2 regions of the Enterococcus innesii genome follow, and region 2 is predicted to be linked to the other one. Evidence: riboswitches for the same ligand, from Rfam matches in the RefSeq annotation. Region 2 holds a riboswitch; the other holds the start of a gene.
What was found. Region 2 has a riboswitch for FMN ahead of ENLAB_RS14170 (ECF transporter S component). Riboswitches for the same ligand answer to the same signal wherever they lie in the genome.
Positions count from the first base shown of each region.

Region 1: another riboswitch for FMN. It lies ahead of ribD (bifunctional diaminohydroxyphosphoribosylaminopyrimidine deaminase/5-amino-6-(5-phosphoribosylamino)uracil reductase RibD); the one in region 2 lies ahead of ENLAB_RS14170 (ECF transporter S component).

Region 1 is NZ_AP025635.1:1,684,738-1,701,037, forward strand. It holds gene ribH (6,7-dimethyl-8-ribityllumazine synthase) at 98-571, opposite strand; gene ribB (3,4-dihydroxy-2-butanone-4-phosphate synthase) at 593-1,804, opposite strand; gene ENLAB_RS07960 (riboflavin synthase) at 1,782-2,369, opposite strand; gene ribD (bifunctional diaminohydroxyphosphoribosylaminopyrimidine deaminase/5-amino-6-(5-phosphoribosylamino)uracil reductase RibD) at 2,354-3,430, opposite strand; FMN riboswitch at 3,543-3,681, opposite strand; gene ENLAB_RS07970 (HAD-IC family P-type ATPase) at 3,875-6,523, opposite strand; gene ENLAB_RS07975 (NAD(P)H-binding protein) at 6,869-7,504, opposite strand; gene ENLAB_RS07980 (bile acid:sodium symporter family protein) at 8,104-9,105, shown strand; gene ENLAB_RS07985 (iron-containing alcohol dehydrogenase family protein) at 9,041-10,141, shown strand; gene ENLAB_RS07990 (glycosyltransferase family 2 protein) at 10,311-12,194, shown strand; gene ENLAB_RS07995 (SagB/ThcOx family dehydrogenase) at 12,547-13,296, shown strand; gene ENLAB_RS08000 (MerR family transcriptional regulator) at 13,438-13,875, opposite strand; gene ENLAB_RS08005 (SDR family oxidoreductase) at 14,040-14,780, shown strand; gene ENLAB_RS08010 (hypothetical protein) at 15,143-15,349, shown strand; gene ENLAB_RS08015 (MATE family efflux transporter) at 15,415-16,300, opposite strand, start outside.
Region 2 is NZ_AP025635.1:3,025,455-3,041,754, forward strand. It holds gene ENLAB_RS14135 (AzlD domain-containing protein) at 1-288, shown strand, start outside; gene ENLAB_RS14140 (CvfB family protein) at 323-1,186, shown strand; gene fur (ferric iron uptake transcriptional regulator) at 1,296-1,748, shown strand; gene xerD (site-specific tyrosine recombinase XerD) at 1,982-2,872, shown strand; gene ENLAB_RS14155 (segregation/condensation protein A) at 2,887-3,636, shown strand; gene scpB (SMC-Scp complex subunit ScpB) at 3,629-4,213, shown strand; gene ENLAB_RS14165 (pseudouridine synthase) at 4,216-4,932, shown strand; FMN riboswitch at 5,012-5,136, shown strand; gene ENLAB_RS14170 (ECF transporter S component) at 5,287-5,880, shown strand; gene ENLAB_RS14175 (ferredoxin) at 5,938-6,153, opposite strand; gene ENLAB_RS14180 (helix-turn-helix domain-containing protein) at 6,180-7,175, shown strand; gene ENLAB_RS14185 (RecQ family ATP-dependent DNA helicase) at 7,169-8,551, shown strand; gene ENLAB_RS14190 (SAG1386/EF1546 family surface-associated protein) at 8,624-9,250, shown strand; gene cmk ((d)CMP kinase) at 9,356-10,027, shown strand; gene rpsA (30S ribosomal protein S1) at 10,240-11,454, shown strand; gene der (ribosome biogenesis GTPase Der) at 11,618-12,928, shown strand; gene hbs (non-specific DNA-binding protein Hbs) at 13,163-13,438, shown strand; gene ilvD (dihydroxy-acid dehydratase) at 14,007-15,695, shown strand; gene ilvB (biosynthetic-type acetolactate synthase large subunit) at 15,698-16,300, shown strand, end outside.

The sequences.
Region 1 (16,300 bases), 1.3 Mb from region 2:
AAGACAGACTTCATTTCGTACGAAGTCTGTCTCCAGTCTGATGCCTATGCTTAGGCAGGCTTTTTCTTGCTAGCTTCCCTTTGTTCGAACGTGAAACCTATGCGTTGCCAAGGATTTGCTGATTCAACGAAATCATCTCCAAAAGACCTTGAGCGGCTTCGCTGCCTTTGTTGCCAGCTTTGGTTCCCGACCGTTCAATGGCTTGTTCGATCGTTTCAGTCGTCAACACACCAAACATGATTGGAATGTCGGCATTCAGACCAATTTGGGCTACGCCTTTCGCCACTTCATTTGAGATCAATTCATAGTGGGTCGTTGCTCCGCGAATCAAGGCACCTAATGTCACGATCCCATCGTATTGTTTGTGGTCAACGATTTTTTTGGTAATATACGGAATCTCATAAGCACCTGGAACCCAATATACATCGATGTTTTCTGCTTTGACTCCATGACGCAGCAAATTGTCTTTGGCGCCTTCCACTAACTTGGAAGTGATAAACTCGTTGAATCGTGAGACTACGATCCCTACTTTGACTGCCTCTCCCTGAAACGTTCCTTCAAATACTGTCATCGCTCATTCTCCTTTGGTTGATTAAATAGATAGGTAATGGTGAAACTTTTCTTTCTTCGTTTTCAAATAGCTGCTGTTTTCTTTGTGCGCAGGCATCTCCAGCGGTACTCGTTCTGCTACCTTGATCCCTAAGCTTTCTAATTCCTTCACTTTGTCAGGGTTGTTGGTCATCAGTTGAATCTCCTGCACTTCTAAGGAACGTAAAACATCGGCGGCAAACGTGTAATGACGAGCATCTGCTGCAAACCCTAATGCAATATTTGCTTCATACGTATCCATGCCTTGTTCCTGCAGCTGATAGGCACGGAGCTTGTTCCGCAAGCCAATACCGCGGCCTTCTTGGCGTAGATACAAAATCGCACCGCGACCTTTTGCTTCGATCTGCCGCATCGCTTCTTGCAGCTGTTCGCCACAATCACAGCGATGAGAGCCGAAGACGTCGCCTGTTAAACACTCTGAATGGATCCGTAGTAACAGCGGCTCGGTAGTATGTTGAATCTCGCCTTTGGCTAGTAAAAGGTGTTCATTGCCGAATTCATCTTCAAATAAGGTCAATTGGAACGCCCCATAAGCCGTTGGCAGATCCACCGTGATAGGTGCAGTTCCTCGTAGATATTCCGCCAACTCATCAATGGTCAAAAACGGCAGCTGCCATTTTTCTGCTAATTTTTTCAATTCTGGAACCCGAGCCATCGTGCCATCTTCATTTAAAATCTCACAAATGTAGGCTGCTTCCACGCTGCCAGCAAGCTTCGCTAAATCCACAGCCGCTTCTGTATGTCCTCTGCGTTCTAACACGCCGCCAGATTGAGCGGTCAATGGGAAGATATGTCCAGGACGATAAAAATCCGCTGCTTGTGACGCAGGATCAGCCAATTTTTCAATCGTCACTGCCCGGTCTTTCGCAGAAATTCCCGTACTCGTGGTCACGTGATCGACACTGATGGTAAACGCGGTACCAAAGGCATCCGTATTATTGGCGGTCATCTCAGGCAATGCCAGCTTTTCAGCGATCGCTTGTGAGATGGGTGCACAGATCAAGCCACGGCCATAAGTCGCCATAAAATTGACGGCTTCTGGCGTTGCGTATTCAGCGATCCCAATCAAATCTCCTTCTGATTCCCGATTTTCATCATCGGCGACAATCACTAAGCCGCCTTTTTTTAACCATTCCACTGCTTGTTCTACTTTATGCATCGTCTGCCTTCTTTCATTTTCGTTGGTATTTGACATATTTCCCGATCATATCCGTCTCGATATTGACCCACTCCCCTTGTTTCAACTGCCCCAGCGTCGTCTGGTCTTTGGAATGGGGGATCAAGCTAACGGAAAAGGCCTGTGCCGTCGTCTGGGTAACCGTCAAGCTGACGCCATTGATCGCAATCGACCCTTGCGGAATGATTTCCCCTTGCACACTGACAGGATAAGCAAACGTCAAGATCAAGGCTTTTTCCAACTGCTTTTTCTGGATCAAACGGGTCGTTACATCAATGTGGCCTGCGACAAAGTGGCCTTCAAAACGCTGCGTTGCTGCCATCGCTCGCTCCAAATTGACTTCGGCACCCACCGAGAGTTGTTTAAAGGTGGTTCGTTGAAAGGTTTCTGGCATGATATCCACCGTAAACGTTGTCGCTTGTTTGGCGATCGCCGTCAAACACGTCCCGTTGATCGCCATACTGTCTCCGATCTGGTAATCCGCCAGCAAGCCTTCCGACGCACTGCAGGTTAGCTGGATCGTGCGGCTTTGCTTGCGGATCTCTTTGATGCGGCCTTTTTCCTGAATCAATCCTGTGAACATTCCTCTGGTCTCCTTCCTCGGATGCAAACATCTTCTCCAACTGCCGTCACCGTCACCTCTGTTAGCTGCTGCAGCTGTTTCGGGGTACGCTCACTGGTAAAACTTGCAAGACTATTGCCCCCAAGAAACTTTGGCGCCACATAAGTAATGCTTTCTTGCCACAGTCCGCTGGCTAAAAAGGCATCATGGATCGCAGCACCTCCTTCTACGTAAAGCGATTGGACCTGTCGTGCGGCAAGCTCCTTCAGCAGTGCAGCGATCGTCAACTCTTCCAGCTGGATCACTGACACATGCGCTGGCAAGTCGCTGACAGCTGTCTGCTGCGTAAAAATCCACACGGGTGCTGAATCATCGGCAAACAGTGCCAAATGGGGTTGCGACAGCGTTCGCCCCCGACGGTCTACCACGATGCGATTCGGCGGAAAGCTGGTTTCAACCGTGGTCAATAACGTGGGATCATCCGTCAACACCGTCTGACTGCCCACTAAGATTCCTTGATAGTCCCCACGTTCTTGATGAACCTTTTGCCAAACCGCTGAACCAGTGATGGCACTGCGGGTCAACGCATCATGAGCGATCCGGCCATCTAAAGTGATCGCTTGCTTCAACGCCACGTAAGGTCGCTGATGCTGATGGTAAAAATTATAGTGTGGATTCAAACGGCGCACCGCTGTTTCTTCGATGCCCACCAACACGTCGATGCCCTGTTCTTCTAAAAATTGCTTGCCTTGTCCAGCCACGATCGGGTTAGGGTCTAACTGGCCGATGACTACCTTTTTGATGCCGCTGTCGATGATCAGCTGGGTGCAAGGCGGCTGTTTTCCTTGATGGTTGCAAGGTTCTAACGTCACGTATAAAGTCGAATTGATTAGGTCTTCGGAGGAATGGCATTGTTCGATGGCGTTTCGTTCCGCATGGGGCTGCCCATAGACTAAGTGAGCCCCTTTGGCAATGACCCGTTGCTCTTTGACGATCACGGCGCCCACTAGCGGATTGGTAAAGGTTTGGTAACGCCCTTTTTTGGCTTCTGCGATCGCCAAACGCATGTATTCGTTATGCATCTTCCTTCCTCCTTTCAATAAAAAAATGCCTCGTGAGAATCTCACGAGGCATAGACAAACAAGACCGGCAAAAAATCAATTTTAGACGCACTGCGCCCCTTGAAATTTTGTGGTTTTTCTTCTCCCATCCAGACTTTCACTGTCGGTGCCAGATTCACACTGGCTCCACCGCATAGCTATGCGGGTCACGGACTTCAAGCATTGCGCTTGTCACCGTCGGTCGGGAATTACACCCTGCCCCGAAGAATACTATTCAATTCATGTGCATTTTAGCCCGACCATTTTTGTTTGTCAATAGGCCTGATTACGAGCCGAGAAGAATTCCTCTTGGCTTTTTCTTTTGGCAAACCCAAATCAGCGACAGCAGAAATCCCTTGTCGTTCCGCCATTTTCCTGAGCTGCAGCAAGGTGATTTTGCCTGTAAAAAATACGAGAAAACCTAGGTTAAATATTTTTTCTCGAACGAAGCCATTTATCGAACTCCGTCACGAGTAAGACGACCATCCCAGAAGCTGCTGAGATGACCCAGCCAATCAAGGACATGTCCTCAGTATGAAAAGCACTTTGCATAAATGGAACATAGGTCAATAACAGTTGCAGAACCAGCATCACCCCAATGATCACGAACGCTTTTGGATTGGTGAAGGAAGCTTTAGAAAATGCTGGTGCACTGGTACGGATGTTGAACAAATAGAAAATCTTACTCAAGACCACGATATTGACCATCATGGTACTGGCAACGGCTTCGCTGACGCCTTGCAGCAAGAGCCAGTCATGGGCGATCAAACTGATGACTGCCATCAAGATCGATACATACGCCATCTGCCAAATATCGTGGCGATTCAACAATTTATTGCCTGTCTTTCGCGGTTTGCGGTTCATGATCCCAGACTCTGCTGGTTCAAAGATAAACGCAAACTGGATCGTAATAGCAGAAACCATGTTGATCCACAGCAGTTGTGTCGCCTGCAGCGGCAATTCTTTTTGCATCATGATCGTAAAGGCAATGATCAGCCCTTCGGCAAAAGATGTCGGCAACAGAAACAGAATGCTCTTTTTGATGTTGTCATAGATCCTGCGTCCTTCGCGAATCGCTAAGGACATGGTACCGAAATTGTCATCGGTCAAGATCATATCAGCAGAGTCTTTGGCTACATCCGTGCCGCTGATCCCCATCGCTACACCGATATCCGCCCGCTTCAACGCAGGGGCATCGTTAACCCCGTCCCCTGTCATCGCCGTGACTTTGCCTTTGGCTTGTAGCGCTCTGATAATGTCCAATTTATTTTTCGGCGTGGTTCGTGCAAAGACTTGATTCGTCAAGGCAGCATCTTGAAATTCGGCTTCACTCATCTGATCCAACTCGGCACCAGTCACGACGTGAATCTCATCAGCTAAACCAAGCTTTTCCCCAATCGCTTTGGCAGTCAGAGGGTGATCCCCCGTGATCATTTTTACTTGAACACCGGCTTGGTTCATTTCCTTCAGGGAAGCGATCACTTCTTCTCGCGGCGGATCGATGATCCCGGCGATCCCTAGTAATTGCAGCCCTTGCTCAAAAATCGTTTCATCAATGTGATCGATCGAAACTTTCTGATAGCCCACCGCTACCACTCGTTTGCCTTCTGCCGACAAGCGGCGGACATGGCCTGTCCAATAGGCTTCATCAAAAGGCGCCGCTTGTTTTTGCACCATTTCAAACAATTTATCTGGGGAGCCTTTAACAAATAACAAGCGCTCCCCCGCAGGGTTTGCCACTAGTTTCGCCATGTAGCGGTTGTCCGAATCAAAGGGCAGCATATCCAGCTCTTGGTAAGCGGGTGCTTGCGGATAGGCAAATTGCTTATGATACAGCGTTAAAAAGGAGCCGTCTGTTGGTTCCCCATTGATCGTCCAGTGATTTCCTTCTGGAACTAATACCGTATCGTTGGCTTCGTAGCCGGCTTCCAAAAACAACTGCAAGATGTCTTGCGTGTATACGTCCTCCTGCTTTGGACGAATCACGCCCACCGGCGCATAGCCGTCACCCGTCACTTCGTATTCCTGCTCAGCCAATACGATGTCTTTAACTGTCATTTCATTTTTGGTCAGGGTACCGGTTTTATCCGTCGCGATCACATCCACTGAGCCTAGCGTTTCAACCGCTGGCAGTGTTTTGATGATGGTGTGCTTGTTTTTTGCCATATCACTGACACCCATCGCCAAAACCACCGAGGTCGTTGCGGGCAATCCTTCTGGGATCGAGCCGACGATCACGGTGACGACGGCTAAGGACAGGACAGAGATCGCATAGGTTTGCTGGAACAAACTAACGATAAACAGCAAGACCGCCACGCCCATGATCACATAGGTGATGCCTTTCCCCAGTCCATCGATCTCTTTCATTAACGGCGTTTTTCGTTCTTCTGTTTGATTGACTTCTGTGGAGATTTTCCCGATCTCAGTATTCGCGCCAGTAGCGATCACGATCCCTTTCCCACTTCCTGACGTCACGGACGTCGAAGCAAATGCCAAATTCCGTTGTTCCGCTAATGGGGTTGCTTCATCCACTAAGGTATCTGTTATTTTTTCCACCGAATCGGCTTCACCAGTCAAGGCGGATTCTTGGATCCGCAAGTTGTCGGCTTCGATGATCCGCAGATCCGCAGGCACATTGTCGCCGGCTTCTAAGAATACGACATCCCCCGGAACGACTTCAGCAGCTGGAATATCTTGCCGAATCCCATTCCGATAGACCGTGGCTTCTGCTGATAGCATCTCTTTGATCCGTTCTAACGCATCGGAAGCATTGGCTTCTTGGTAATAACCGATCAACGCATTGACCAGTACGACGATGCCAATGATCACGGCATCAGAGAAATGCCCCATCAGCAGCGTTAAGATGGCGGAGAAAATCAAAATGTAGATGATCGTGTTATGAAATTGTCGCAGCAGCAACCGCCACTTGGCGGTTTTTTTGACCGCTAATTGGTTCAATCCGTAGGTTTCTAACCGCTCGGTTACTTGCGCCTCATCTAATCCTTGATCGATAGAGGGCACCTGATACTGTTCGATTGTTTCTGACACTGATAATTGAAACTCTTTTTTATTCATTTATTCTTCTTCCTTTTCTTTTTTCATTGATGGATAACACAAATAAGCCCCTTATTTAGAAACTGCTCCTAAATAACGCGCTGTTGTTGGTCTCCTATTCAATTAAAAAGTAAGGTAAGTCAAAATAGTGTTTCTGCTCACCGTCACTCGAGTCGCTTGACATTCGTTTACCACCCCCTCTAAAGTTAGCAATAAGCGTAACAAACTATTTTTCCAAAGTCAAGAGTCATCGCTTTCATAGCAATGAAGGGGCATCTCAAAGTTTTTACGAAAAAAAGCCGCACGACAACGATTCATTGCCGTACAGCTCCTTCAGTACATTCTCTTCAAGCCCAAAGGCTCGCCTTAAAGCTGATCCAGTGCCTCACTGATGGGTGTTTCTCCTGCTTGGACTTTGATGACTTTTTGATAGGTTGCTGGACGTTCCAGCATTTCACCTAACAAGACGGCGACATCCTCGATGGGGATCGCACCAGAGGTCGTTTCACTGATCTCGATCAAACTAGATCCTGGAGTTTCTTTCAACGCACCCGGCTGCAAAATCGTATACTCTAGTGCGGTATTGTCGATCAGCCAGCGATCAGAGAAAAACTTGGCGATCGTGTAATCCATCAATGACGCCATGCCTTCCCTTTGCCACTGTTCAGGTTCTAAGGCATAGGCTGAGCTAAGGTGGATGTAGCGTTTGATTCCTTTTGATTCGGCGGCTTGCATCACTTTGACCGCACCATACAGATCGGATTGCAGCAAGTCTTTGCCTCGGGAACCCGCCACGAAGTATACCGCTTCCGCATCGGCGAATTTGGCTGCCATCTCTTCCGGTTCCGTGTGTAAATCAAAAAACACGGGCTTGATCGTCTCCGTTTCTGTGATTTTCTCACTGCTGCGCGCACCAGCATAAACGATGTGTCCTTGTTTTTCTAGAAAGTCGATCAATTTTTGACCTACTCGTCCAGTAGCACCAACGACAAAAATTTTCATTTTCTTTGCTCCTCTCGTTTCTTTTTCCAACTCTTGCTAGTATCATCGTAGGACAAAAACCAAGATCCAACAACTATTCTGTTTCTAAACGAAGGGGAAAAAGGCACAGCACAAACCAATTCTTGCTGTTTTTCCCCATAGAAACCCATGTTTTAAAAAAAACACCCAAAAAAATGAAAAAAATTTTCTCAAACGATTGACAAAGCCTTGACTCTTTTGTAGACTAGGTAGAAATAATTTAAATATTTAGAAAATTCCAAATAAAGAAAAGGACGGTGGCGTATATGACCCGCACCAATGTTAGCAAACGAATTATTTTATTATTATAGCCGGGACTGTTTGATTTTATACATTCAAAGAGTCCCTATTCACATTGCATCCAAAAAGAAGATCAGCTTCTTGAGATGGAGTGTTTTTTTATACCCATTTTCAAGGAAGCGGCCTTTTACAAACTGACACATTGATGTCAGATAGATCCCAAACGCTCGTTGAACAACTGCTGCCGATTCCCCACGGTTATGCACTGCACTTATTCTAAAGACCCCTTCTGTTTGAACACTTGATTGGTCATGCAGAAAAAGGAAGGATGATTTTTTCTTATGAAAACCGTCAACACGATCGCTGCTTTTGTAAACAAGTATTTGATCTATATCATGATTTTATTGATGATCGTCTCTTATTTCTTCCCGCAACCCTTCTTATGGATTCCGCCTCGTACAACGATTCTTTTGAGCATCATCATGTTTTGTATGGGGATGACTTTAAACGTTGCTGCGTTTAAAATGGTCGTCTTACAGCCTAAAGCATTCATCTTAGGAGTGCTTTTCCAGTTCACCATCAGTCCTTTGGTGGCTTACGGCTTAGCGCAGCTGTTTGGTCTTTCTTCCGGTTTGATCATCGGGTTTGTCCTACTAGGTTGCGTTTCTGGTGGAACCGCCAGCAATGTCATGACCTTTATTGGCAAAGGCGATGTCGCCCTCACCGTTTCCATGACCACGGTATCGACCTTGTTAGCGACCGTCGTTACCCCCTTTTTGGTTTACATCTTGGCTGGTCAGTATACTGAGATCTCCTTCTGGGAAATGCTCTTGTCTGTCTTGCAGATGGTGCTTTTGCCAATCATTTTAGGGGTGATCGTCCACAAACTCATTGCCAAGCACATCGAGCGATTTCTGCAATCATTTGTCTTGATTTCTTCCGTTAGTATCTTATTGATCGTTGCCGGAACTGTCGCTCGCAACGGTGCCGTCATCGTCCAATCTGGCTTGATCGTGATTTTCTTAGTCTTGCTCCATAACTTGATTGGCTACGGTGCAGGCTATGGTCTGAGCCGTGTGATGGGCGTCAGTGCCACCCAAGCCAAATCCATCATGTTTCAATTAGGAATGAAAAATACCGGCCTAGCGATCTCGTTAGCCAATGCCCACTTTGCCGCCATTGCTGCAACCGTTACCCCTGCCGCAGTCGGCATGGTGATCCATCAAATTACCGGACCAATTTTAGCCAATCTCGTGGCCAAGAAAGAAGGAAAACAGTATGAGTCAAAGTATCTTTTTGCCAAACTACACAATCGGGGCGGACGCCTACGAAAAAGTAAATGACATCGTAAAACCATACGGCACCAATGCCGTGATCATCGGCGGAAAAACCGCCCTTGAAAAAGCCGAAGACAAGATCAAAGCCGGTTTAACGTCGGCAGTCAAAGTGACGGATACCTTGTGGTACGGCGGCAACTCGACCTATGAAAACGTCGATCAGCTGTTAGCCAATCCAAGCGTCCAAGCCGCCGATGTTCTATTCGCCGTTGGCGGCGGCCGCGTTTGCGATACCGTCAAAGTGGTTGGAGAAAAAGCAGGCAAACCAGTCTTCACCTTTCCAACGATCGGCTCCAACTGCTCACCAGTCACCGCGGTTTGTGTCATCTATAAAGAAAACGGCGAGATGCAAGGGTTGTTTTTCCCTTCGCAACCGCCGACCCATGCCTTTATCGACAGTGAGATCATCGCCCAAGCCCCCGACAAGTACTTATGGGCAGGAATCGGCGATGCCCTCTCCAAAGAGATCGAATCGACATTTTCAGCGCGGGGCGATCAGTTAGATTACACCGATGGGTTAGGCATCCAAATCGGCAAAATGTGCACGGAACGCTTATTGCAATACGGCACACAAGCCTTGAAAGACAGTGCCGCCAATCAGCCGTCTTATGCCATTGAGCAAGTCGTCTTGGATATCATCGTAACCACCGGCTTAGTTTCCGTCTTAGTCATCAATGATTACAACTCCGCCCTTGCTCATTCCTTTTACTACGGAACGACCGTTTTGGAAAAAATGGAAGACTATTTACACGGCGCATCCGTTAGTTACGGCGTTTTGGCCTTGTTGCAGCTCGATCAGCAAGATGCCCTCTTCCAGCGCATCTACGCCTTTATGAAGGAAAACAAACTGCCGGTTTGCCTAGCGGATATGGGCCTTAACGACACCAGCGACCTTGAGGCAATCTTAGACAAAGCAATGACCACCAATGACATCGTCCACGTGCCTTATGAGATCACGCGAGAAATGTTTAAACAGGCAATACTAGACGTGGAAGCCTATCATGCCAAACAAAACCAAGCAGCATTGGCAGCTGCCAATTAAATGAAGCCCTCCAGCAATTCGTTGCTGGAGGGTTTTTGTATGGCCTTTTTCTCTTCTTCGTACTTGTCCTCCTTCTTCTTTCTTATATGTTAAAAAACATGCAATCGTTTACTTTGATTTATTTTTAAAAACTTATTACTATTTTAGTATAACAAAGGAGGAGATTGGTTTGGAATTGGTTTATTTATCTGGGTTGTTTTTGGTCATTTTCTTGTTGTATTTCCTGGCAAAGAAAAATAATCGCATCAAACAGCTGTTTTCGAAGATCACGATTGCTTTTCTGCTTATTTACTTGGTTTGGCGTTTATTTTTCACGATCCCGATTGATAGTTCTGCTTCACTAGTATTTGGGATCATTCTCTATATTGCGGAAGTCATTGGTTTATTTGTCTATGGCTTTTTTGTTTACCTTTTTTCCAATAAGCTCTCAAAAGAATACCGCTACGAGGGGGATGAAGCAGAAGAATTCTTGCCAAGTGTCGCCGCTTTTATCTGCACTTACAATGAAGACATCAAGCTGGTGATCGCCACAGCATTAGCTGTCAAAGCCTTGAAATACCCCAATAAAAAAATCTATATCTGCGATGATGGCCATCGAGAGGAACTAAAAGAAATGGCCGAGCGAATGAATCTCGGCTATTTGACCCGCGAAGGAAATGCCAATGCCAAAGCTGGGAATATCAACTATGCCTTGTCCCAAACTAGCAGTGACTTGATTTTGCTTCTGGATGCTGACTTTATCGTAAAAAAGAACATTATTTTTGAAGCTGTCGACTATTTTCGCAATCCTAAAGTTGCATTGGTGCAATATCCACAAACATTTTATAACAAATATCCCTTTCAATTACTGCGCAAATCCATGTACAACGAACAGGAATTATTCATGCGCTTTCTAGAACCAGCACTTTCTCGTGAGAATGCTTTGATCCATATCGGTACCAATGCCATCATTCGTCGCAGTGCCCTTGAAGAGATCGGCGGCGTTCCTACCAGCAGTATCACCGAAGATATGGCGACCGGGATGCTTTTACAAGACGCTGGCTATGAAACGATTTTTATCAATAAAGCCTATGCCTTGGGGATCACTCCTTACACTGCCAAAGAGCTGACCTCACAACGGACTCGGTGGGCGCAAGGAACAAAACAAATTTTTGACCACTTCAAACCGCGCCGCTTAAAAGGGTTGTCTTTTATGCAAAAACTTTGTTATTACAACTCCTATTTGTATTGGTTTACCTCTTTCCAAAAAATCATCTTTTTATTGGCACCAACCTTATTTATGGTTTTTGATATCTTTATCGTCAGAAGCAACAATCACCAATTATTGTTGTTCTTTTTACCGCCTTTCATTATGATTTCCCTGTCGTTTCGGCTGTATGTCCCTAAGATCAGGAACCTGACAAGTTCCCACACCTATGATTGCTTTGTCGCTCCTATCCACACTGGGGCATTGATCAAAGAATTTATGAAATCACAGAAAAAATTCAACGTGACCAAAAAAGAGATCGTCGGCAGCAACGCCTTTGATTGGCGAACCGTCTTGCCCCACATCATCCTCTTTACTTGGATTTCCTTTGCCTGTCTGGTAGCTGGGTATCGTTTGTACCGAGGAGAAGGCTATGAATTCGGCTATATCGTGACCTTGATTTGGTCGATCTATAACCTCTATGGCTTGTTTTATGCCATTTTGATCGGGAAAAACCGTTTTATCGAAAGTGATAGTGAAGCCTTGAGTATCGCCATCAATCGTCAGCTTTCTTATGATGCCAAGACGTTCGAAATGTATCAAATGAGTTTCAATGGCTTCCGTGTCCGGACTCATCCCGAGCAAATCTTCGTACCAGGTGAAAGTTACGTCTTTTACGATGATAAGCGTCGCTTCACTATCAATTCGATTTGTCTAGAGGATCATGGCTCCTATGTGACTTTTGCCTTCAACAATCTAACACCGCAATCTGCTGAAGAGCTTGCCAGCTACTATAGCGACCAGCTTAATGCTGCCAAACAGTTAGATTTTGATATGGAGGAAGAAGTCGCAGAAATGAATAGTTAGTCCCGCCCCCTTTGTCGCAAGAGACAAGGGGGGCTTTATTTTTTCCAGAAAGCTCCTCGAAGGGTTGTTCCCCATCTTATGATGCTTGTCTTCCTTTAGATAACACTCTGGCATTTGCTACACTCTTTTCCAATGATCATTGATTGAAAGAGCCAGAACAGAATCTAGACGATTTCTCGATGGCAATACTTTTAAAGCCTTTAGAAAATATTAAAAAATCTGCTTTCCCTATGACCTGATTGAGCTGATGCGGTTGCCACTGCTCACACATTTGTGAATAAAAGCGCATGAAAAAGCAATCCTTGTTATACTTATAAATAACACGAAGTCCTTAGAAAAAGGAGGAATCCTCATGACCCGTTACAAACGATTTCGCTTTGCTCGTTTAGGCGCTCTTTTGGTGTTGGGCTTACTCCTCACTGGCTGCAGTGCGGATAAGGCACCGATTGAAGAACAACCGACTACCGACACGGTCACTCCTTTTGAACCAGCGGTTTCCTATGAAACTTTTCCATTGCCGCAACCGATCTTAGATGGGGAAACCAGTGTGGCGGAAGCTCTCTTCGAGCGGCGCTCGCAACGGGATTTTCAAGACACCGAGCTAACACAAGAACAGCTGGCACAGCTTTTATGGGCCGCTGCCGGTGTCACTACAGAAGATGGTCGCCGGACAGCGCCTTCGGCTGGTGCCTTGTATCCCTTAGACCTCTATGTCGTGGTTACACAGGTAACGGGGCTTGAGCCAGGGCTTTATCTGTATCAACCTGAGCAACATGCCTTAGCAAAAGTTCTTGCCGGCGATTTTCGGACCGCATTGGCGGAAGGTTCGTTGGATCAGCAAGCGATCCAACGAGCACCTGCTACATTGCTTTATACAGTGGTTTATGAACGACTGATCGAGCGCTATGGGGACCGAGGAATCGAACGTTATGCCTATATCGAAGTCGGACATTCCGCCCAAAACGTCCTTTTGCAAGCCCAAGCGTTAGGATTAGGCGCTGTGCCGATCGGCGCCTTCACGGATCATGAACTCAAAGAATTATTACAACTGCCGACGGAAAATGAACCCCGCTATTTGATTCCAGTGGGGGTTATTGAGTAGGGCTACTGAATAACAGAGCCCATTTTCGTGGGATTGTCAGTCTTTCATTAGAAAATGGCAACTGGCAAGGTTGATTTTCCCAGCAAAACTAGTACAATCGAAAAACCACCTGCAAAAACAGCAGGTGGTTTTTCTCTTTGCTTACAGTTTGTATGCCCGGACTTCTTCTGGTATTTCTTCTAGCGGTAGCTCTTTTACTACCGCTTCGGTGCCTGCTGCCATTGCTGTATCGTAGTACCAGCATTTGTATTTGATCGTATTCATGGTTTCTTGCAAGGCTGCCATTTGCTTTGTGACTTCTTCCAAGCGTTCATGAAACAGCTGCTGCCGTTTCTGCAAAGACGCATCGCCTTCCTCGCCCCAATCCAAGAAATTCTTGATGTCTTTGATGGGCATGCCGGTATTCTTCAAACAATCGATCACTTTGATCGTCGCTACTTCTTTTTCTGAAAACACCCGAATGCCGCCATTACTGCGGGCCAACTTCGGAAACATCCCTTCTCGATCGTAATAACGCAGAGTCGAGATGGGGATATTGGTCGTTTGTGATACTTCGCCAATCGAGTAACTCACTTGCATCGCTCCTAAAAAAATGTTGTTTATCGCTTGACCTAAACCTAACTTCAGGTTCTACAATTAAAATACACCGCAAGCACTGAACTGTCAATCACCTATCGTCTCATAGGTTCGCCATTGGCAATATCAGGATTCGATGAAAAAATCATTCACTGGAGGAAATACAAATGACAGAAATCAAAGAAAAAGTTATCGTAATTATGGGAGCATCTTCAGGAATTGGGGAAGCAACCGCCGTTAAACTAGCCGAACAAGGGGCAAAAGTAGTGATCGCTGCCCGCCGTGAAGAGCGCATCAAAGCACTGGCTGAAAAATTAGGAGAAAATGTCTTGTATCAAACAGCCGATGTCACCAATCGCGAACAAGTCCAGCAAGTCATTGATTTAGCCATGACCTCCTTTGGTCGGATTGATGTCCTTTTTAATAATGCTGGCATTATGCCTCAAGGAAACTTAGCAGAGTTGAATTATGACAGCTGGCAAAAAATGCTGGATATCAATATCATGGGGGTATTGAATGGGATCGGCGCTGTGCTGCCTATCATGCAAAAACAACAAGACGGTTTGATCATCGCCACTGACTCAGTTGCCGGACATGTCATTTACCCGGGTTCTGCCGTGTACAACGGGACAAAGTTTGCAGTTCGTGCAATCATGGAAGGCTTGCGCCAAGAAGAACGTGAACATGGCATTCGCTCCACCATCGTCTCTCCAGGAATGGTCTCCACGGAATTGTTTGAAACCGTCGGCAATGCTCAACTAGAAGCAGCCTTGAAAGAAACCTCTCGCGTAGAAGGCAACAGCCTAACGCCAGAAGATGTAGCAAATGCAGTGGTTTATGCCATTCAACAGCCCAAACATGTGGCGATCAGCGAAGTCTTGCTACGCCCAGCAAAACAAACCGTTTAAGCTATTTCTACTAGCCCGTGAAACCTGCTTCCGCTTGATGTGGCCGCAGGTTTTTTTGTCGTCAAATCCCGCCGTTTCCCAGGACAAAATTGCTTGGTTTTCTTGTGACACCCACTTGTCCAAAGAATGTAAACCAATCGTTGCTTTATGTAAACGACTACGTTCTGTTGCTACGGGGGAAATTTTTTTATACTTAGTACAAAGCTTCCGTATAAAACGATCAATCAGAAACGAACCTGTCGTTCTCCTCTTATTTACAAATAGCTGACCATGATCGTTTTCCCGCCTTCACCGTTGACTTGCAAGTATTATCAGCTGTCCTCTTTTAGTACTTGCTTTTTATAAAAGAATGGAGTGAGTGTATGAATGTGAAACAGCTGCTCGTCATTGCCGAGCAACGAAGAAACATCACGAATCAGAAATTGACCTATGCCGAAAACTTCTTGGCTGCCGGCTACTCTGCTGCCGAATTGCTGGCAGACGAAACCTTTCTTGAATTAGAGCGAAGGGAAACCCAACTGATTGCAGAACGCAACGCCATTTTTTACGAAGAAGTCAGCCACAATTAATCCCCCTGTCCAATTGTAGGCGACGAAAAAGCGAAGGCTCAGCAGCACCTTCGCTTTTTTAACCCTCAAAGGCGTCCTTTGCCCTGAGGATCACGCTGCTTGATCGTCCAATAAAACAGCCCTGCAAAGAAACCACCGAGAATCAGGAAATTCATGCCGTATAGACAGTATAGGAAGAAAAAGTTCAGCTGCCCACTGCGCCAAAAGCCCATGATTCCCACTAAAACAAGACTGTTGACGCATCCTGTCAACACACAAACCGTGCGACTGCACTCCAAGCTTTGTAATAGGTATTTTGTGATTTCATATAACGGACTGACGAGCATTATCCCCAGCATAATTGGTAGAATAGCTGGCAACAAGTCTAAAACAACGACATCTGTAGTAAACAACTGAAAAAAAGCAGGACGAAAGACCCAGATCAGACTGGCGATTCCGACATAAGCCACGAAAGAAGAAGCGAAGGTACTTTTTCCCACTGCTAAAATCTTCTGACGATTTTTCTGACCATTCGCCTCACTCGCAAAGACGGTCACTGCGTTGCCATACATCAAAGCAGGCAACCGTGCGATCATCAATCCTTGGCTGCCGATCGCATAGGCGGCCAGCGTACTGACACCCAATCGTGAGACGAAAGCTTCAAAAGCAATAATAAAGACTAAACCCTCAAAGCATTCCTGAATCATTAAGGGAACCGATTTTTTCAATAAAAAGGCACGTTTTCGTGGTCTTTGTTTCAGCCCTCTTGCTAGACTTTCTCTTAAAAGAACCCCATAACTCCCCAGTAAGCACAAAGTCGCAAGCATATTTGCGATGCCACTGCCTAAGACCCCCATGGCGGGAAAACCGAGATTGCCGTTGATCAATAGATAGCTAAGCAACACCTGTACCAACGCACTAATGATCGAAACACCCAGAATGTAGTTCGTTTTCTTTTCAATTTTTAAGAGG
Region 2 (16,300 bases):
TGTGGGTTGGTTACATGGATTCCGCGGATCGTTCCTTTTTTATTTTCTAAAAAGCTGGTCTTTCCGAAGTCCTTCACCATCTTTTTGAGTTATTTACCTTTGTGTATTTTGGCGGCATTGTTGGTGCAAAATTTGTTGATCTTTCGTGAAGGGCAATTTCCCCTCTTGAAAGTCAAAGAAGCTGTTGCCTGTATCCCAGCATTGTTGGTGGGGTATTATACCAAAGATTTGATGAAGATCGTTATTACAGGCGTTATTGCTATGGCACTGCTGCGTTTCTTTGTATAGCAACTGGCAGTTTTTATGAAGAAGGAGAGAATAGATGAAAGACTTATTAGCATCCGTATTTAGCGGATTGATCATTGATGAAAATGAACAAAATTATTTTGTTCAAAAAGGCGGGGTTACCTTCCGACTAGCCAAGGAAGAAGGCGAGCATCATTTAGGTGAAGCAGTCGAAGGGTTTGGCTATCAAAATCAAAAGCAAGAAAATGTGCTCACTACGAACATTCCGAAAAGCCGCAAAGGGCATTATGCCTTTGGTACAGTCACAGGAAGCCGTCGCGACTTAGGCGTTTTCGTCGATATCGGTTTAAAAGACAAAGATATGGTGGTTTCATTAGATGAATTGCCAACGATGCGGGAACTTTGGCCTAAAAAAGGGGACCGCTTGATGGTCAGCTTGCGGGTCGATGACAAAGAGCGTATTTGGGCTTCATTAGCAGATGAGAAAATTTTTAAGGCATTGAGCAAAAATGGTACGGAGCAAATGAAGAATCAAGATGTTACAGGTACCGTGTACCGTTTGAAGTTAGCGGGTACTTACTTGCTGACGGATGATTTTTATATTGGCTTCGTCCATCCATCAGAACGGTATCAAGAGCCGCGCCTTGGGGAAGTGGTCAAAGGGCGAGTGATTGGGATTCGTCCAGATGGTGTCTTGAACCTTTCATTGAAACCAAGAGCCCACGAAGCGATCTCAAATGATGCCGCCATGGTTCTAACCTTTTTAGAACGAGCACCTGAGAACAAAATTCCTTTCACCGACAAATCAGCACCGGAAGAGATTTTACAAACATTTGGTATTAGTAAGGGCCAATTTAAACGGGCATTAGGAACCTTAATGAAACAGCGTTTGATTGAGCAAAAAGACGGCTTTACGATTCTTATCAAAAAACCTAATTGAGAATACTTGTTTCTTTTATCGTTCTAATTTATAATGATTACAATGTTTGTCTTGAGTGATTCTCACTCAGATTAGAATCGTTATAAATTAACGGCATACGGAGGCAACTATGAACACAACAGCAGCGTTAAAAAAGACCAAGAAACAATTGCACGAGTCGGGGTTTAAATTAACTCCTCAGCGAGAAGCGACGTTATTGGTCTTATTAGAAAATGAGAAAGACCATTTATCCGCCGAAGAGATTTTCTTTTTTGTGCGAAAAAAAAATTCTGAGATTGGCTTGGCAACCGTCTATCGAACGTTGGAGATCTTAACGGATTTGAAAATCGTCGATAAAGTCAGCTTTAATGACGGTGTCGCTCGCTATGATCTACGCAAAGAAGGTGCCAAACACTTTCATCATCACTTGTTGTGTTTGGAATGCGGCAATATTGAAGAGGTTGAAGAGGATTTGCTGGGCAGTGTCGAAGAGATCGTTGAACAAAAGTACCATTTTTTAGTAAAGGATCATCGGTTGACATTTCATGGTGTCTGTCAAAAATGCCAAAGCAAAGCCGAGTAATTGTACTTTGGCAATTTTAAATAAACGTTTGTTATCACCCGAATGATAGTCAGATGGTTTCCAATAGGAAGAGCGCTATTTTTTCCAATTTGAAAGAAACCGAAAAATCTGCTATGATTCGGGTGTTTCCTTGGGCAAACGATATGGGTAGGTGCCTCTTTTTTATTGGCAAGCTACTATCTTAACGAGCCAGAATTTGATATGATAAAAAAGCTGAAAGTAGAGGGAGCCCCATGAACGAACAAATCATTGATTATCTTCATTATTTGACCATTGAGCGCGGGCTATCCCAAAATACCCGTGCCAGCTACCAACGAGATCTGCAACAGTATCTTGCGTTTTTACAAAAAAAACAAGTCACTCAGTGGCAGCAGATCGACCGAGTGATCGTTTTGTCTTTTTTGCAAAGTCTGCAAGAAGCGGGAAAATCCTCGGCGACCGTGATTCGGATGGTCTCTAGTTTGCGAAGATTCCATCAATTTTTGCGTCAAGAACGGTTTACCGATCATGATCCAATGCAGCATATTGATTCCCCGAAAAAACAGCAGAAGCTGCCTGATACCTTGAGTTTACAAGAAGTGGAGCGGTTGATCGAAACACCGGATACGCGAGCGGTGTTGGGCATCCGTGACCGAGCGATTTTGGAAGTGATGTATGCAACGGGCTTACGTGTCAGCGAGTTGATCGGTTTGAAATTAAACGATTTGCATTTAAGTATGGGGTTGCTGCAAACAACCGGGAAAGGCGACAAAGAACGGATCGTTCCATTAGGGGATCTAGCGATTCAATGGATCGAAACCTATCTCAGCGATGCGCGTCCGTATTTGACGAGAAAAACGCCAGATGAAAGCCATCTGTTTGTGAACAACCACGGCACGCAACTGTCTCGTCAAGGAATCTGGAAAAATTTAAAGGCCTTGGTTCGACAAGCTGGGATCACCAAGAATGTGACTCCCCATACGTTGCGCCATAGTTTTGCGACCCATCTATTAGAAAACGGGGCAGATCTGCGAACGGTTCAAGAGTTGTTAGGACACGCAGATATCTCGACCACTCAGATTTACACGCATATAACGAAGAAACGGATGACGGAAGTGTACAAGCAGCACTTTCCGCGCGCCTAGAAATCGAGGATGGAATGGAAGAAATCAAAATAAAATTGGCTGTCTTTGAAGGACCGCTGGATTTGCTGCTTCATTTGATCAAAAAACTGGAGATCGATGTTTATGATATTCCAGTTGCTACCATCACCGAACAATACATGCAGTACATCCATGCCATGAAAATTTTAGAATTAGAAGTCGCTGGAGAATATTTAGTTATGGCGGCGACTTTGATGGCGATCAAAAGCCAGATGCTATTGCCTAAACAAGAATTGATTGCTGAAGTCGAAGAGTACGAAGAAGATCCGCGGGATATGCTGGTGGCACAACTGCTAGAATACCGGAAATTTAAGTACGCAGCCGAACAGCTTTCAGAAAAAGCGGAAGAGCGCAGTTTGTATTACACGAAAGATCCAATGGATGTCGATGAATACAAAGAGGAAGAAGATCAATTAAGAGCCAATCAATTCAACACGATCGATCTCTTTTTGGCTTTTCAAAAAATGGTCGAGAAAAAGAAAAATCGCCAAGTACTAGAAACCAAGATTTCTCCTGATGAAAGCACCATCGATGAAAAGATGGCGGCGATTCAGTTGGAGATGCAGCATGTCAGTGCCAAAAAAGGCCGCAGCTTCGATTCGTTTTTTACCTCTTACAATAAAACAGAAGTTGTGGTAACCTTTATGGCACTATTAGAATTAATGAAAAAAGGAACGATTCGAGTAGAGCAAACAGACAATTATGCGTCGATTCTGCTCTATCCAACAGGTAAAGAAGATGAGTAAATATAGTGAATTAGAAGCGATCTTATTCGTCGTCGGTGATGAGGGGATCGGACTTGAAGAACTAAGTTATTTAGTCAAAAGTAATACTGCCAGTGTCTATCAGCATTTGCAGGAATTAAATCAGCAATATGAAGAAAATGAACATACTGCGTTGCATATTCTAGAAGTCGGCAATCATTTTATCTTAACCACTAAGAAACAATTTGCCCCTTTATTGAAGAAATATGCCGAATCACCGATGGGCAGTTCATTGTCGCAAGCGGCTTTGGAAACTTTGTCAATCATTGCTTACAAGCAACCGATCACTCGGATGGAAGTAGAAGAGATTCGCGGCGTCCAATCCAGCGGCTCGGTTCAAAAACTGGTGGCAAAACGGCTGATTGAAGAAAAAGGCCGCGTGGACGGACCAGGACGAGCGATCTTATACGGTACGACGGAATACTTTATGGATTATTTTGGCTTAAAAAGTTTGGCTGAATTGCCTGACATCCAATCAATGGAAGATGAACTTGAAGAAGATGCACCGTTTGATCTTTTTTACGACCGCTACAAACAAGCAGAAACAGAAGGAGAATGAAGATGGAACGTTTGCAAAAAGTGATTGCCCATGCCGGCATCACCTCAAGAAGAAAAGCTGAAGGATTGATAACCGAAGGCCGAGTGCGAGTTAATGGACAAGTAATCAAAGAATTAGGGGTCCAAGTCAGTTCAAAAGACGTCGTTGAAGTCGATGGCATACCGATCGAACAAGAACAACACGTCTATTATTTGTTCTACAAACCTCGTGGCGTGATCTCAGCTGTTACGGATGATAAAAAGCGCAAAGTCGTTTTGGATTATTTTGCTGAAGTGCCTGAACGAGTGTATCCAGTCGGACGCTTGGACTATGATACCTCCGGTTTACTGCTCCTGACAAATGATGGGGAATTATCACAGACACTGATGCATCCAAAACACGAAGTCGACAAAGTGTATGTTGCCAAGGTCAAAGGCATTGCGGATAAAAAGCAGCTGCTCCCATTGACAAAAGGGATTCGGATCGAAGGCCGTAAGACGGCACCTGCTCGCTTTGAAATCTTATCGACAGACCAAACAGCGCAATCTAGTATTGTGCAATTGACGATCCACGAAGGTCGCAACCATCAAGTCAAAAACATGCTAAAAGCAGTTGGTTTGCCTGTGCAAAAACTAAAACGGGAAAACTATGGTCCGTTAGATCTGAAAGGACTTCGTCCAGGGGAATACCGAGAATTGTCGAAGAAAGAAGTCAGCCAGCTGAAAAATAGTGCAAAATAGTTGAAAAGTATCTGAAAACGTAACTATTGTTAATTTTTAGATTTTGTGTATAATAGAACATGTAATAAATAGAATAAAGGTTCGTCTTCAGGGGCAGGGTGCAATTCCCGACCGGTGGTTATAGTCCACGACCTATTTCTTCGGAAATAGCTGAATCGGTGAAATTCCGATACCGACAGTACAGTCTGGATAAAGAAGATAGAGCGTATTTGATTTGCTTATGGCTATTTCGAATGCCCTCTTTTTTCCCTGTGGAAAAAAGAGGGCATTTTTTGTCTGGCGCCGACAAGAAAGCCGAGGAAATTTAATAGGTTCGTTTGAAGAGGAATCCTGAACTTAGGAGGATTTATACTGATGAACAACAAAACAAGAAAAATGGTGACAATCGCCATGTGTGCTGCTATGGGAACAATTTTGCAATTTATCGCTTTTCCAATTTTTCCGGCATTCAGCTTTCTAAAGATCGATTTTAGTGATATTCCCGTGATGATCATGATGTTTTTATTTGGTCCTTGGAGTGGGGTAGTGACTGCCTTCATTCGTTCGGTCCTACATTTGTTCTTATCTGGTTTTTCACCTGCTGATATGGTGGGGGATACGGCAAGCTTTTTAGCATCATGTGCCTTTACTTTACCAATGTACTACTTTTTCCGCAAAGGTATCCACACCAAAAACAAAATGGTTGGTGTCATCAGCGGTATCTTGTCGGTAACGATTTTTATGAGTGTGGCGAACCTATTTGTGATCACACCGCTTTACCTACGCTTTTTCGGGGTCACAGCCGATCAATTTTTAGGAATGTCTTTGCCGCAATATGTGGCGATCGGGATCTTACCTTTCAATTTGGTTAAAGGCGCAATCGTCAGTGCCGTCTTTTTAGCACTACATGCCAAACTGCTGCCATGGTTGGCTCGTAAGCAGCCCCATCATTCTGCTATAGGAAAATAAAAAATGAGCCGACTTGCTGTTGCAGACGAAAGGTCTGTCAATGGCAGGTCGGCTTTTTTATTTTTCCATGATAATCGCACGGGTAGGGCATTTGCGATAAGCAGTTTTGACTTTTTCTTGTTGTTCTTCTATGATAAACTGTTGCCGAGCACTCGGTTCTTGGGCAAATAAAACGATCCCATCTTCATCATAATCGAAGATCTCGGGGGCATAGATCGCACATAGGCCACAAGCAATGCAGCGCTCAGGAACAATTTTACAGCGTTGTGACATTTTTTAGTCCTTTCTGGAGGGAAGATATGGATTCTTTTATTTTAGCGCTGTTTTCTGATACTGACAAGCTACGCCCATCGACACTTTATCAAATTCTCATTGGAAAGCGTACTAGCTCTGTTTTGAGTTATGCCTTTTTTTATGATCGCTTAGGTCTTTTTCAAGCGATGCCACAGTTGAATGAGAGGGAGTATCAACAGACGATCGCTGACTTGATCCAACAAGGGATGTTAAGTCGGGATTCAGATGGTCTGCTGCTCAAAAGGACCGTTGCAAATTATGAGCAGTCCAGAGAAATGTTGTTGCATCAGATGGATTATTTTCGGTATGGACGAACGACGGAGGAGGCTTGGCGTTTTGTCCGACTGCTGGTTCAAGCAGCTGCATATCAAGGGGTGACCAATCAGTATATTCCTGTTGAGAACACGCCCTTATATACAGAACCTGTGCGTCGACTGATCCATCAATACCCTGAAATCAAAAAGATCACTCATCGAGAACTTTCGGCAGTTTTTGACCAGCTTCCCGCAGAAGTTGCAGATTTTTTAGCGGGCACCTTATCTGGTCCTGATCTTCTTGGGCAGGCGTTTTTCCAACTTTTGCCAGAATCTGTACAAGGTAAGCCTTGGGACAATCTTTATGTAGGAGCTGCGATCCATCAATTTTTAGCCCTGGTCGAAAAAGAGCCGCAGATGGTACTGTTTCAAGGATTATCGCCTTTTCTAAATAGGAATCTGAATCAAAGTATGCTGGAAAGTCGTGCATTATTCTTGCAAGGAGCTTCTGTTGAGCAGATCATGGAAAAAAGAAGGATCAAACGAGGAACCGTTAATGATCATTTGATTGAATGGGCACTGCTTGATCCGACATTTCCGTATCAGCGCTTTGATACAGCGTTGCTGAATAAGCTGCCAGCAACTTCTTGGAAAAACAGCTATCAAGAATTACAGGAACTTCTGGCGACAGATTTTTTGACGATCCGTTTGTTACAGATTGCTCAGAAACGGGGGATTCGATGTTAGAAAACGCACTGAATCAGTACTTTGGCTTCAAAACATTTCGTCAAGGACAAAAAGAAGTCATCGAAAGTGTTTTAGCGCAGCAAGATACGTTAGCGATTCTGCCTACCGGGAATGGCAAAAGTCTCTGTTATCAGCTACCAGGGTACCTCATAGATGGCATCGTGATCATTATCTCACCGCTTGTTTCTTTAATGGAAGATCAAGTCTATGGCTTACAAAAGCAAGGGGAAAAACGCGCGATTGCATTTAATAGTCAACTGGACCTTGCCGATCGTCACTATGTGATGCAGCACTTGCAGAAGTACAAATTTTTGTTTTTAAGTCCAGAAATGATCGTGCAAGAAGCCATTTTGCAACAACTCGAACAAGCAAAGATCGCTATGCTCGTGGTGGATGAAGCTCATTGTGTTTCCCAATGGGGCATTGATTTTCGACCAGAGTACTTGCAGCTTGGTGAAGTAAAAAAACGCTTGAAGACACCCGTCACATTAGCTTTGACGGCTACTGCTACGGCACAAGTCGAAGCAGATATTCGACAGGTGTTGTTAGCAAAGAACGCCAATGTCTATCGTTATTCGATGAACCGCAGCAATATCGGCTTGTTCGTAGAGCAAACAACAGACAAAGATGCGGCATTAGCAGACTATCTCAGCCGCTTAGGCGGGGCTGGGATCATTTACTGTTCCACAAGAAGCAAAGTCGAAGAAGTCTATAATAAACTGCGTCAGCGCTATTCGGTAGGTTATTATCATGGTGGTTTAGCGAGTGATCAAAGAAAAACGTTGCAGCAGCAGTTTTCTCAGAATAAATTAAAATTGCTCGTCGCAACCAATGCGTTTGGGATGGGGATCAATAAAGAAGATATTCGTTTTGTGATCCATTATGACTTGCCTGATTCGCTGGAAAACTACAGTCAGGAAATCGGTCGAGCAGGCCGCGATGGCAAACAAAGCAGTGCGATCTTGCTTTATCAGGAACACGATGAGCAGATCCACTACTTCTTTCAGCGAGAAAACAAAGAAGAACGCCGTGCTTTAGAACGAATGGTTCAGGAAAAGAGGAAAGAACCCTTGACACCGCTGCAAGAAAAATGGCAGCAGAAGATGAAGGAGTTGGGGGCTGCGTTTTGGCTGGAAACGCTAAAACAAAACGAACAGCAAAAGCAAGAACAATTACAAAAAATGTTGGCTTATATTCATTTTACCGGTTGCCGCCGTCAGTTTTTATTGGCGCATTTTGGAGAAGAAGTGCAACAGAATCCTTATTGTTGCGACAATGACGGGATCGAATTGGCAGTAGAAGAAGAGCTTTTAGAAAAAAAAGTCATCCTTCATTGGCAAGAACGTTTAATAAAAATTTTTAAAGATATAAATTGAATCGTATTTTGCAGGACAGTTTTTATTTACCTATGGTATAATACATCGGAAGGAAACTAGGAGGGAATACGAGTGAGCAAGAAAGACAATGACTACAATTCAGAAAATCAAGAACCGTGGGAACAACCAATCTATGATACAGAATACGATGATTCTGCATCAAGATCCCAACAAAGAAAACAAAAGCGTGGGAATTCACTCTTTTTGACGATCGTTTTAGTTTTGCTTTTCTTGATCGTGGCAATTCCGGTTGGTGCCGGTATTTGGGTATTGAATCATAACAGTGATGCCCCGACCGCAGCAAGTTCGAGCAGTACAGTAGAAAGTACGACAGAATCTTCGACAACCGAGTCATCAACAACGGAATCATCCACTACTGAATCGACAAGTGAGACAAGTTCGTCAACAAGTGAATCAAGTTCTTCATCAAGCAGTAGCAGTTCTGCACCAGCTTCAACGACGCCATCAAGTAGTAGTGAGCCGACTCAACAAGAAAATAATGCAGGGCAAGACACTACGCAAAATAATCAAGGGCAAGGAGCGACTGGTACCGAGGAATATACGACGGTGCAAGCAGGTGAAGGTCCTGAACAAGTGGCAGCCCGTACAGGCATCTCAGTTGAAACCCTATATCAATTAAATGGGATTGATCCAAACAACTACATGCTATACCCTGGCGACACATTACGAATTAAATAAAAAACCGCTTTGGCGGTTTTTTTTCTTGGTAGGAAGAAGCCAAGGTGAACGATAAGCAGAAACGATGAAGGAATACACATCGTTGGGAAACGAGGAGTAAGAAAAATGAAAAAAATCAACATCGCTATTGATGGTCCTGCGTCATCGGGAAAAAGCACAGTGGCAAAAATCATCGCCAATGATTTAGGGTTTATTTATACAGATACCGGTGCCATGTATCGCAGCATCACGTATTTGGCCTTAAAAAGCGGCTGTTCACTAGAGGATGAAGCGGCGATCGCTGCTTTGATCGATCAATACCCCATCACTTTTGAACCAACTGAACATGGTCAAGAGGTCTTTGCAGGAGGAGAGCAAGTCACAGAAGCGATCCGTCAGCCAGAAGTAACCAACGCAGTTTCGAAGGTGTCGGCATACCCTGCGATCCGCGAAAAACTCGTCCAACAACAGCAGATGATCGCTAAAGATGGCGGTGTCGTGATGGATGGCCGCGATATTGGTACGGCGGTTTTACCACAAGCAGAAGTCAAGATTTTTCTGGTAGCAAGTGTGGAAGAACGGGCGCAGCGCCGTTTCAAAGAAAATCAGCAAAAAGGGATCGGTACCGATTATGAAACCTTGAAAGAAGAGATCCAGCAAAGAGATTATTTGGATTCCCATCGGGAAGTCTCGCCTCTGAAACAAGCAACAGATGCCGTTCGAATCGACACCTCCGGTTTAACGATCGAGCAAGTCGTAGAAGCAATCAAAAAAACGATCCAAGAAAAGATCAACTAACGAAAACAGTGGGTGTTCCCCATTGTTTTTTTATTTTTCCTACGAAAAAGATGAAAGCAAGCAAGAAAACAGACGTGAAAAGACTTTTTCAACGAAAAAACCGTAGTTTTTTAGGAAAATAAGAGAAATCGCTTTATTTTTTTTTCATTCTATTTTAAACTAAAAGATGTAGTGCAATTATTGCAGAATTGTTGGTTAGGAGGACATGAGAGATGACAGAATTTGAAAATAATCAGGTTGAGAGTGGAAATGAATCAATGGAAGCCGCTTTAGACAATTTCCAAGAAGTAAAAGTTGGAGATATCGTTAAAGGCGAGGTATTGGCCATTGAGGATAAACAAGCGATCGTAGGGATCGAAGGCGCCGGCGTTGAAGGCGTTGTTCCTGCAAAAGAATTATCGACTTTACCTGTTGAAGACATCAACGAAGCAGTCAAAGTAGGGGATGTCTTAGAATTAGTTGTGATTTCAGCAATTGGTAAAGACAAAGAAAACGGCAGCTATCTCCTTTCTAAACGTCGCTTAGATGCGAAAAAAGTTTGGGAAGATATCGAAAAAGATTTCCAAGAAGGAAAAATCATCGAAGCACCAGTCACCAACGTCGTTAAAGGCGGGTTAGTGGTTGATGTAGGTGTTCGTGGTTTTGTTCCGGCATCAATGGTCGAAGATCATTTTGTTGCGGATTTTGAAGATTATAAAGGGAAAACATTGACCTTTAAAATCGTTGAGATCGAGCCTTCTGAAAACCGCTTGATCCTTTCTCATAAAGCTGTTGTTGAAGCAGAAAAAGCAAAACAAAAAGAAGCGTTATTAGCTGATTTATATGAAGGACAAGAAGTAGAAGGAAAAGTAGCTCGTTTGACTGATTTTGGTGCCTTCGTAGACCTAGGCGGCATCGATGGACTTGTCCATGTCTCTGAAATTTCACATGGGCATGTGGGCAAACCGAGTGACGTTTTGTCTGTTGGCGATACCGTCAACGTCCGTATCTTATCTGTTGATGCAGACAAAGAACGTGTGTCTCTTTCAATCAAAGACACATTGCCTGGACCTTGGACCAATATCGAAGAACAAGCGGCTGTTGGCAGTGTCTTAACTGGGACTGTTAAACGTTTGACAAGCTTCGGTGCGTTTGTGGAAGTCTTCCCAGGTGTTGAAGGGCTGATCCATATTTCACAAATCTCCCATAAACACATTGCGACACCACATGAAGTCTTACAAGAAGGCGATGTAGTGCAAGTGAAAGTGCTCGAAGTGAACCCTTCAGAACACCGAATCGCATTAAGTATCAAAGCATTAGAAAAAGCCGAAAACACCAATGAAACACAAGAAGTTTCAGAGGATGATTATCAATTGCCAGAAGAATCAACCGGGTTTACCATGGGTGATATCTTAGGCGATGCCTTAAAAGACAGCGACGAAGAGTAATTGTATGCCATCAGCTTATAACGATTCGATGTTTGAATTTGTTATAAGCTGATTTTTTGTTTGCTGGGAAAGCTTGCAACTTTCCATGGCTTTAGGTAAACTAAGTAAGATTGAATACAAGAAGCAGCGTACAAGGACTGCTTTTTTAAATGGAGGGTAAAAAATGTCAAATCCAACAATAGCGATCGTTGGACGTCCGAATGTGGGGAAATCGACCATTTTCAACCGGATAGCTGGAGAACGAATTTCGATCGTTGAGGATACTCCAGGAGTGACCAGAGATCGTATTTATGCCACTGGTGAATGGCTAGGCCGTGAGTTTAGCGTAATCGATACAGGTGGGATCGATTTAAGTGATGAGCCGTTTATGGATCAAATCAAGCATCAAGCAGAAATCGCCATCGATGAAGCAGATGTCATTGTTTTTATTACGAGTGCTCGTGAAGGAGTAACAGATGCGGACGAGCTTGTGGCTCGTTTGTTATACAAAAGCAACAAACCCGTGATTTTAGCGGTCAACAAAGTTGATAATCCCGAGATGCGTAACGATATCTATGAATTCTATGGTTTAGGTCTGGGCGATCCATACCCGATCTCAGGAAGTCATGGATTAGGGATCGGTGATGTTCTTGATGAAGCAGTCAAACACTTCACCAATGAAGCGGAAGAAGAAGACGATTCCATCATCAAGTTTAGTTTGATCGGTCGACCAAACGTCGGGAAATCGTCTTTGATCAATGCGATTCTTGGAGAAGAGCGAGTGATCGTTTCAGATATCGAAGGAACGACTCGTGATGCGATCGATACCCATTTTACTAGCGAAAGCGGTCAAGAATTTACCATGATCGATACCGCCGGCATGCGTAAAAAAGGGAAGGTCTACGAATCTACTGAAAAATACAGTGTCATGCGAGCAATGCGGGCCATTGAACGCTCAGACGTCGTCTTGATGGTCTTGAACGCCGAAGAAGGAATTCGCGAGCAAGACAAACGGATCGCTGGCTATGCCCATGAGGCAGGCCGTGGAATCATTATTGTTGTCAATAAATGGGATACATTGAAAAAAGAAACGAATACGATGCGTGATTTTGAAGAAGAGATCAGAGATGAGTTCCAATATTTGGATTACGCACCAATCATTTTCGTTTCCGCAGTGACGAAACAGCGCTTGAACAAGTTGCCACAATTGATCGAAGAAGTCAGCATGAATCAAAATATGCGTATTCCATCTGCGTTGTTGAATGACGTCATTATGGATGCGGTGGCGATCAACCCAACACCAACAGACAAAGGCAAACGTTTGAAGATTTTTTATGCGACGCAAGTGGCTGTCAAACCGCCAACTTTTGTTATTTTTGTCAACGAAGAAGAACTGATGCATTTCTCTTATGCGCGTTTCTTAGAAAATCAAATCCGCAAGGCATTCACTTTTGAAGGAACGCCGATTCGGATCATTCCACGCAGAAGAAAATAGAGATTTTATCATACTTTGTTTCTTTTTACAAAGAAATCTGTCCTTTTCTAGCAAAATGGGAAAAAACCAAAAAAAAACCCCCTAAAAACGTTAAAATCCTTGATATTACAAGGTTCTTATGATAACGTTATATCAGAATATTGATGGTAATCAATATTTGACAAAAACCTTGGACCACTCAAGATTTTTGTTGATGCATGACATCAAAAAAAATATCAGGAGGTGAAACCATCCATGGCAAATAAAGCAGAATTAATCGAAAAAGTTGCAGCAGCTACTGACTTAACTAAGAAAGACGCAACTGCAGCAGTAGACGCTGTATTCTCAACAATTCAAGACGCTTTAGCTAACGGTGAAAAAGTTCAATTGATCGGCTTTGGTAACTTTGAAGTTCGTTCTCGTGCAGAACGCAAAGGACGCAACCCACAAACTGGTGAAGAAATCAAGATCCCTGCTAGCAAAGTACCTGCATTCAAACCAGGTAAAGCTCTTAAAGACGCAGTGAAATAATTGAGTCTTGTAGAAACCCTTGAGTAATCAAGGGTTTTTTCTTTTACTTAAATATTGGTTGTTCCCATGCGGTTGTCATCTGGAAAGCAAGCAATCACATCTTATTGTCAGAAAATTCAAAATAATAGTTTGTTTTTCTTTTGATCTAAAAAAAACACTTAGCGCCAATGCTTACTCACATTTGGATATAATCACCCTTGATACAAAAGAGATCTTAACAAAAACGGGAAACCGATTAAATGACATCCAATGTTAGAATGGGCTTGATAGAATTGTCATTATTGAAAAAAAATTCAGAAAATTCGTTGACAAGTGTTTTTGCAAAGGGTATATTGGTAAACAATTACAAGAACGTTACTATTTCTAATGAAGGAGCCATTTTCTATGCGTAATTTTAATCAATATTTATTAGTCATTATTATTGATACCAGGACTTAGAACACGGAAGCAAAAATTATCCGTTTGTTTGAGTCCTATTTGCGTAAGTAAAATGGGATTCTGGCAAAGCATCCCAGTTTTTTATAACCGGGATGCTTTTTTTTATTCCAAAATGCAGGAGATGATGAGTGTGAGAAGTGATCAAATTAAAAAAGGGATCGATGCAGCGCCAGCTAGGAGTCTGCTCTATGCCACAGGACAAGTTAAAAATATCCATGATATGAACAAACCATTTATCGCGATATGTAATTCCTATATCGATATCGTACCCGGACATGTGCATTTACGGGAGTTAGCAGATATCGCTAAAGAAGCGATTCGTGAAGCTGGCGGCATCCCTTTTGAGTTCAATACGATCGGCGTGGATGATGGCATTGCGATGGGACATATTGGCATGCGTTATTCGCTACCTAGCCGAGAATTGATCGCTGATTCTGCAGAAACCGTCATCAATGCCCACTGGTTTGACGGCGTATTTTATATCCCAAATTGTGACAAGATCACTCCTGGCATGATTTTAGCAGCGATGCGGACCAACGTACCAGGAATCTTTTGTTCCGGCGGTCCGATGAAAGCCGGCATTGATCCTCGGGGACATCAAATAACCTTATCTTCCATGTTTGAAGCCGTTGGGACGTACAAGACGGGTAATATGACAAAAGAAGATTTTGAGTTTATGGAACAAAATGCCTGTCCGACTTGCGGCTCCTGCGCAGGGATGTTTACTGCCAACTCGATGAATTGCCTCTTAGAAATCTTAGGATTGGCAATGCCAGGCAATGGCACGATCCTCGCTGTGTCTCAAGAGCGACGAGAACTAGTTAGACAAGCCGCCTTTAAGTTGATGGATCTTGTTGAAAAACAAGTCAAGCCTCGCGACATCGTGACCAAAGAAGCTATTGATGATGCCTTCGCTTTAGACATGGCGATGGGGGGTTCCACCAACACAGTGCTGCATACCTTAGCGATCGCCAATGAAGCAGAGATTGACTATGACTTAAGACGGGTCAATGAAATCGCTAAAAGAGTGCCTTATCTCTCAAAAATCGCGCCATCATCAGCCTATTCGATGCACGATGTCCATGAAGCTGGCGGCGTTTCGGCAATCATAAGGGAGCTTTGTGATATCGAGGGAGCGATTCATCCCGATCGACCGACTGTTACCGGTAAGACGTTACGAGAAAATGTCGCTGAAGCGAAGATCCACAACGAAGAAGTCATTCATCCCAAAGAAAACCCGTATAGTCCTGTGGGGGGGCTATCGATCTTGTACGGCAATATCGCCCCAGAAGGCAGTGTCATCAAGGTCGGTGGGGTCGATCCAAGTGTCCAAGTATTCAAAGGGAAAGCGATCTGTTTTGATTCTCATGATGAAGCAGTTGCTGCCATCGACAACCATACCGTACAAAAAGGACATGTTGTAGTGATCCGCTATGAGGGTCCGAAAGGGGGACCAGGTATGCCAGAAATGCTGGCGCCTACCTCAAGTATCGTTGGTCGTGGGTTAGGCAAAGATGTCGCCTTGATCACAGATGGCCGCTTTTCAGGAGCGACCCGAGGAATCGCGGTTGGCCATATTTCGCCAGAAGCTGCAGCTGGGGGCCCACTAGGGCTAGTCAACGACGGTGATGAAATCATAATTGATTTGCCAAATCGGACGCTAAATCTGCAAGTTTCAGAAGAAGAACTTGCCACGCGTGCGCAAGAACGACCAAAATTTCGTTCGAAAGTGAAGAAAGGCTGGCTTGCACGTTATACCGCTTTAGTGACCTCTGCGAATACGGGCGGGATTATGCGAGTACCTGATGAGGAGGAGTAGCAATGGAAAATATCGAGTATCAAGCATCGCATCTAAGGACTGGCGCGCAAGTGTTAGTGGACAGCCTGCAAGAGCAAGGCGTCGAGATGATCTTTGGCTATCCGGGTGGCGCCGTCTTACCGTTATATGACCAATTATATGATGCCGCGATTCCAAATATTTTGACGCGTCACGAGCAAGGGGCGATTCACGCCGCTGAAGGCTATGCCAAAGCTACTGGCAATGTGGGGGTCGTTTTAGTGACTAGCGGACCAGGTGCTACGAATGTCGTCACTGGTATTGCTGATGCCATGAGTGATTCCGTACCGTTGGTGGTTATCACGGGGCAAGTGGCGGTACCAGGAATTGGCAAAGACGCTTTTCAAGAAGCGGATATTCTAGGTATCACGTTGCCGATCACGAAACACAACTACCAAGTCCGCTGTGTCGATGAGTTGCCGAAAGTGATCGCTGAAGCCTTTCACATCGCTTCAACTGGTCGTAAGGGACCAGTTGTCATCGACCTTCCGAAAGATATTACCCTACAAGAAACCGCCGAAACCTGCTCGTTGCCGATCACAAGGAAAAGCTATCAACCGACTGCAGAGCCATCTCGTCTGCAAATC